2 regions of the Mesorhizobium sp. BR115XR7A genome follow, and region 2 is predicted to be linked to the other one. Evidence: predicted binding sites of a transcription regulator. Region 2 holds the regulator's gene; the other holds the start of a gene.

Region 1 (3,384 bases), on a different contig from region 2:
GCGAACACCCCACGCCTTCTGCTGCTGCACGCGGCTTGAACACGGAAAATTGGAGACAGAAAAATGGGCGGTGTTGCCAGTCTTGTGCCGATGGTAATCGAGCAATCGAGCCGCGGCGAACGTGCATTCGACATTTTTTCGCGGCTGCTGCGCGAGCGCATCGTCTTCGTCAACGGGGAGATTAACGATGACGTCTCGGCGCTGGTCTGCGCGCAGCTTTTGTCGCTGGAGTCGGACAATCCCGAGAAGGAGATCTCGCTCTACATCAACTCGCCCGGCGGCATGGTGACCAGCGGCTTCGCCATCTACGACACGATGCAGTATATCAGCTGCCCGGTGTCGACCGTATGCATGGGCTTTGCCGCGTCGATGGGATCGTTCCTGCTGATGGCGGGCACCGCCGGGCGCCGCATCGCACTACCCAACGCCACCATCCTGCTACATCAGCCGCTGGGCGGCTTCCAGGGCCAGGCTTCCGACATCCAGCGGCACGCCGAACGCATCGGCCAGACCAAACGCCACATGACCGAACTCTACGCCCAGCATTGCGGCCGCAGCTATGAAGACGTCGAGCGCACGCTCGACCGCGACCATTTCATGACCGCCCGCGAGGCCCAGGCCTGGGGCATCGTCGACCATGTGTTCGACACCCGCAAAAAGGCTGCGTAAGACCAGAGTGAGGTCAAATCCTGCTGCTTGTCGAAGATTTGACGATCCCGCTCTGGCTCCGGTGGCGGCAGGCCCCTATAACAAGGGATGACCGACACTCATCGATCAAGAACATCGCACCGTGTCACGGCCGCCATGGTGCTTGCCATCGTCGGCCTTGTGTCCAGGTCGGCACTTGCCGACGAGGCCTCGTCGTCGGTTCGGAAAGGCGCCCTGCCCGGCGTAACCGGCGACTATCGCATCGCAAAGCCCGCCCCGGTGCCCGAACCCGACGACGCGTTCCCCAGCAGCGGCAACGGGCAGTTCAAGATCGGCAATACCGATGTCAGGATTTCCGGCAGCATCACCGTCGATGTCGGAGTTGGCGGGATCAAGCCACCCAGATAGGCAAAGATCGGGCCTTCCAACTGGAGCCCGCCAAAAGAACAGCCCCGCCGTGCCTTGGGCAAACGGACGGGGCTTTTCTGGATCTCAAATCCATTTTTGCCGGGAGTGTACTGCCGGCGTTTGATTTCGGATGCTTCGCGGCATTCAGCCGACGATCCGACTAGCAGTCTCTGATTTTCAGGGATACGGCAGGTCACGGTTTGTCGGGTGGCGCAAACGCCTGCCCTTGGCACTTATGCCTGCCGCGGCTCCAGTAACAACTGAAGCCCTGGGGGACTATCCGGTGGCGTCATGCTCCGCTCCTCTTGTCCGTTGCGACATTGTCGTCGTGAAGCGCAAATCGCAAATGCCTGCGGCGTCTCGCAGGCCGCCTTGGGGCGGCGAGGCCATCGATAGACGGCCGGCTTCGCTGACTTCGCAAGACTGCTCCCGTGAGTTGGCCGCGTCAACCATCAATAGCCGGTTACGGAAAAATGTGATCGCCGGGAGCTTACGTTCGGGTCAGCTTCCGCACAGCTTTGTCAGGAGCGTGTTCGGCCTTTGTTCTTTCCGCTTGCCCCCTCGCGCGAAAGGCGGTTAAACGACTTCTGTCGAGAATTGTGGCGTCTCTCGACGTGGCGGCAAAAATAACTACATAGGGAATGGCCGGGGAAACCCGCCGATCCCACAAATTCCAGATCTGAGGCGGCGACCTGACATGGCCGACCATAAATATCTTTCCATTCGCGGGGCGCGCGAACACAATCTGAAGAATGTCGATCTCGACCTGCCGCGTGACAGCCTGATCGTCATGACCGGCCTGTCGGGCTCCGGCAAATCGTCGCTTGCTTTCGACACCATCTATGCAGAAGGCCAGCGTCGCTATGTCGAGAGCCTCTCGGCCTATGCCCGGCAATTCCTCGAAATGATGCAGAAGCCGGACGTCGACCAGATCGACGGCCTGTCGCCGGCCATCTCGATCGAGCAGAAGACCACGTCGAAGAACCCGCGTTCGACGGTCGGTACCGTCACCGAGATCTACGACTATATGCGCCTTCTGTTTGCCCGCGTCGGCGTGCCCTATTCGCCGGCCACCGGCCTGCCGATCGAGAGCCAGACGGTCAGCCAGATGGTCGACCGGGTGCTGGCCGTCGAGGAAGGCACGCGCCTGTTCCTGCTGGCGCCCATCGTGCGCGGCCGCAAGGGCGAATATCGCAAGGAACTGCTGGAGTTGCAGAAGAAGGGCTTCCAGCGCGTCAAGGTCGACGGCGTCTTCTATGAAATCGCCGATGTGCCGGCGCTGGACAAGAAATACAAGCACGACATCGACGTCGTCGTCGACCGCATCGTCGTTCGCGGCGACCTTGCCACAAGGCTTGCCGACTCCATCGAGACGGCGCTGAAGCTGGCCGAGGGGCTGGCAGTGGCCGAGTTCGCCGACAGGCCGCTCGATGCCAGCCAGACTGGCGAGGATTCGGTCAACAAGTCGAAGAACGAGACGCATGAGCGCATCCTGTTCTCGGAAAAGTTCGCCTGCCCGGTTTCCGGCTTCACCATTCCGGAAATCGAGCCCAGGCTGTTCTCCTTCAACAACCCGTTTGGCGCCTGCCCGACCTGCGACGGTCTCGGCAGCCAGCGCGCCATCGACCCCAACCTCGTGGTGCCGGACGAGAACGTGTCGCTGCGCGACGGCGCCGTCAGCCCATGGGCGAAATCGACCTCGCCCTATTACTCGCAGACGCTCGAGGCATTGGGCAAGGCGTACGACTTCAAGCTCGGCGACAAGTTCAAGGATCTTTCAGCGCAAGCCCAGGAAGCGATCCTGCGCGGCACCGGCGAGCGCGAGATCACCTTCCAGTATGATGACGGTCTGCGCTCCTACAAGACGACCAAGACCTTCGAAGGCGTCATCCCCAATCTCGAGCGCCGCTGGAAGGAGACCGAATCCGCCTGGATGCGCGAGGAGATCGAGCGTTTCATGTCGGCAACGCCCTGCCCGGTCTGCAAGGGCTACCGGCTGAAGCCGGAGGCGCTGGCGGTGAAGATCGCCGGCAAGCACATTGGCGAAGTGACGGAACAGTCGATCCGCAACGCCGACAAATGGTTCACCGACCTGCCGGCGCAGCTCAACGACAAGCAGAACGAGATCGCTGTCCGCGTCCTGAAGGAAATCCGCGAGCGTCTGCGCTTCCTCAACGATGTCGGGCTCGACTATCTCACCTTGTCGCGCAATTCCGGCACGCTGTCGGGTGGCGAAAGCCAGCGCATCCGGCTGGCCTCGCAGATCGGCTCAGGCCTCACCGGCGTGCTCTACGTGCTGGACGAGCCGTCGATCGGCCTGCACCAGCG
Region 2 (3,384 bases):
CGCTCATCACAGGCTACGCCAAACTGTTGCCGCCGACCGGCCCGGTGCGGCCGGACAGCTACGACTTCTCTTTCGACAGCTATTTCGCCGGCATCGGCGGCAGCGGCTTCTTTCTCGGCAATCCAACGGTTGTTTCCGCCGACGACGGTGAGATGCCGCTATCGGCTCGCCTTTTTTCAGGCATCGAAAATGCCCGCGAAGCCATCGCCGACCACATCAGGGGCAGCGTCGGCGGCGCTGAAGGCGAGATCGCGGCGGCGCTGATCGTCGGCGTGCGCGCCGGCATACCCGATGAAATCAATGAAGCGATGCGGCGTACCGGCATCTATCACATCATCTCTATTTCGGGACTGCATATGGCGCTTGTGGCCGGCACCATCATGGGTCTGCTGCGTGGTGCCTTCGCGCTGTTTCCAGACTTTTCCGCGCGCCGGCCGGTGAAGAAATACGCGGCCGCCGCCGCACTGTTCTCGATCGCGGCCTATCTCATCATTTCCGGTGTCGTCGTTGCGGCCGAACGCAGCTTCATCATGCTGGCGGTGATGCTGATTGCCGTCTTCTTCGATCGCGCTGCGCTGACCATGCGCAATCTGGCGATCTCGGCGATCGCCGTGATCCTGGTCTCGCCTCACGAGGTCGTCGGCCCGAGCTTTCAGATGTCGTTCGCCGCGACCGCGGCCCTGGTTGGCGCTTATGCCGGCTGGGCCGATCACCGTGCGGGAAAGACGCGGCCACCGCCGCCAAAGCGATCCCTGGCGGGGTTCCTGACGCGAAAATTCCTGCTGGCGACAGGAGGATTGGCCATGACGTCCATTATCGCCGGCAGCGCCACGGCACTGTTTGCCATCTGGCATTTCCAGCGGGTATCGCCGCTCAGCCTGTTCGCCAATCTGGCCGTGATGCCTATCGTGTCGGTCGTGATGTTCCTGGCCGTCGCCAGCGCGCTGTTGATGCCATTCGGACTGGATTGGCCGGCTCTCTACCTCATGGGCAAGGGCCTGACAGCAATGATCGCCGTGTCGGCGTGGATATCGGAGCGCTCTCCGGTCGATGGAGTCGGGCTGATTTCGCAGCAATCCGTGCTGCTGGTCACCGTCGCGCTGGTTATCGCGACGATGGCGACGACATGGCTGCGGCTCGCGGCGCTGCCATTCGCGCTCGCCGGCCTGTTGACTGTGTCGCACACACGCGCGCCCGATGTGCTGATCTCGGAAGATGCGCGGCTGGTCGCGCTGCCGATCGGCAATGGCGAACTGGCCGTCAACCGGGAACGTCCCAACGAATTCGCAACCGACAACTGGAAACGCGCCCTGATCTCCGAAACAATCGTCAAACCGGAAATGTTCGACACGACAGACAGGCAATTCGATGTTGCCAGTCCCACCGACCTGCCGCCGGGATCGCCCTTCTACTGCCGCGAAGGCCTGTGCCTTGCCAGGCACCCTTCCGGCGCGATCATTGCCTATGTCGAGGACCGCAAGACCACCTGGAAAGCCTGCGCTTTCGCCGACCTGATCATCGTCAATGACGCAACCGCCTATGACGCCTGCCACAATCCACTGGTTCTCGTCGTCACCAAACGGCAGCTCGCCCGCAGGGGAAGCGCTGCCGTCTTCTTCAATCCCCAGTCGGCCACGACCCGGGCCGCGATCGCATTTGCCGTCGACGGACCATACCGGCCCTGGCACGAACAGCGAAAATTCTCACGCGAGGCGAGGGGGCTGCCGCCGTACAAAAAACCCGACAAGCCCGATAACAAGCCGGTTCAGTAGCGCCTGATCAACCCGACCAGCTTGCCTTGTACCTTGACCCTGTCCGGCCCGAAAATGCGCGTTTCGTAGGCTGGATTGGCGGCCTCGAGCGCGATCGAAGCGCCTTTGCGGCGGAACCGCTTCAGTGTCGCTTCCTCTTCGTCGACCAGTGCCACGATAATTTCGCCCGGGCTTGCCGTGTCGGCATTGCGGATAATGACCGTGTCTCCATCGAAGATACCAGCCTCGATCATCGAGTCGCCCTTGACCTCCAACGCATAGTGCTCGCCGCCCATGATCATGTCCGGCGGCACCGAGATCGAATGCGTCTGATGCTGGATGGCATCGATCGGCACACCGGCGGCGATACGGCCCATGACCGGGATGGACACGGCTGAAACCGCGTCGTCGTCGTTGCCGGCCGCGGGCAGGCGCGAAGGCGCAGCGGCCGGCCTGATCTGGCGTCCGAGACTGCCTTGGCCAAGGCTGCCTTGGATGACGCTTGGCGAGAACTTCTTTGCCGCATTGAGGCCCGGCGCGATCGAGTCCGGCAGCCGCAGCACTTCCAGCGCGCGCGCCCGATTGGGTAGCCGGCGAATGAAGCCGCGCTCCTCCAGGGCCGTGATCAGGCGATGGATCCCCGACTTGGAGGCAAGATCGAGTGCTTCCTTCATCTCGTCGAAGGAAGGCGGTATCCCGCTTTCCTTGAGCCGTTCGTGGATGAACATCAGCAGTTCATGTTGCTTGCGTGTCAGCATGGCGGCCCCCAAGACATTGAACGAAAGGTTGAACCAGAATCGAAAAAACAAACCCAGAACAAACACTATCTGTTCCAGTTGTGTTCTGCAACCGTTTAAAGTTTAATGAATTTGTTAAGGGGTCTGAAGTTTTTTGCCCGCGACGGCGGGCGGCAACCAGTCCTTTCCGCCGTCGGCAGGCGCATTGAAATCGTTTTGGTTAATGGCCTGTGGCCCATCCGCCGACGAGGCTTTGGCATCAGTTAGTTGGAAGGCTTCTCCTCGGAGGGACGTATAATTCGCGGAGCCATTATTCGCGGAACGAAACGAAACCAAAATGCCAACGATTGGTAGCTTCGGGCGGCCATGGATCGGGGCGTTCGGCGCACTCCGGCCAGCGCGTTCGAATAGGCGTGGCGGAAGCGCTGAAGTTATCCCGAACCCGCCTTCAAGCTGCCGGCGCGAGCGGCGTATCTGGTAGCGCCGCTGTCTTCGCTGTGGACATAGACGTGCAGTGTGTAGCCGATATGCGCCGTCATCAGCGCCTTGGCCCGCTCGACGTCACGGTCGAGCGCCGCTTCCATGATCGCGGTATGGTGTTCGATCGCAATCGCTTCGCGTAGCGCTTCGATTGCCTCTTCATAGCCATCCTTGAGGCCGGCCGCGGCCCGCAGTGTCGGCGCCAGACCAAGAAAGCGATGATGCCGGCGCAGCTGATCCGAGATCGTCGAGCGGAACCGCAACAGCCAGTCGCATGTGGCGGCGCTCAGCAGCGCCGCATGGAAAGCCTCGTGGTTCTCGTCCCATCTGTCGACGGCCGCGTCCGAGGGATCGTCGACCGCTGTCTTGCAACGCGAGAGCCGGTAGTGGGCGGTGACCACGGCATCCTCCCACTC

Evidence for each region. The regulator LexA, encoded in region 2, represses DNA repair genes until DNA is damaged. The targets are predictions, from matches to a motif close to TGTTCNNNNTGTGTTCNG.
Region 1: the regulator LexA is predicted to act here: its motif matches at 1,587-1,604, upstream of uvrA (excinuclease ABC subunit UvrA).

What each region holds. Positions count from the first base shown of each region.
Region 1 is NZ_JAIUHW010000012.1:41,762-45,145, forward strand. Features, by position in the region: gene LB557_RS23880 (SRPBCC family protein) at 1-39, shown strand, start outside; gene LB557_RS23885 (ATP-dependent Clp protease proteolytic subunit) at 64-669, shown strand; gene LB557_RS23890 (hypothetical protein) at 757-1,056, shown strand; gene uvrA (excinuclease ABC subunit UvrA) at 1,754-3,384, shown strand, end outside.
Region 2 is NZ_JAIUHW010000019.1:36,152-39,535, reverse strand. Features, by position in the region: gene LB557_RS29140 (ComEC/Rec2 family competence protein) at 1-1,772, shown strand, start outside; gene lexA (transcriptional repressor LexA) at 1,766-2,509, opposite strand; gene LB557_RS29130 (GntR family transcriptional regulator) at 2,920-3,384, opposite strand, start outside.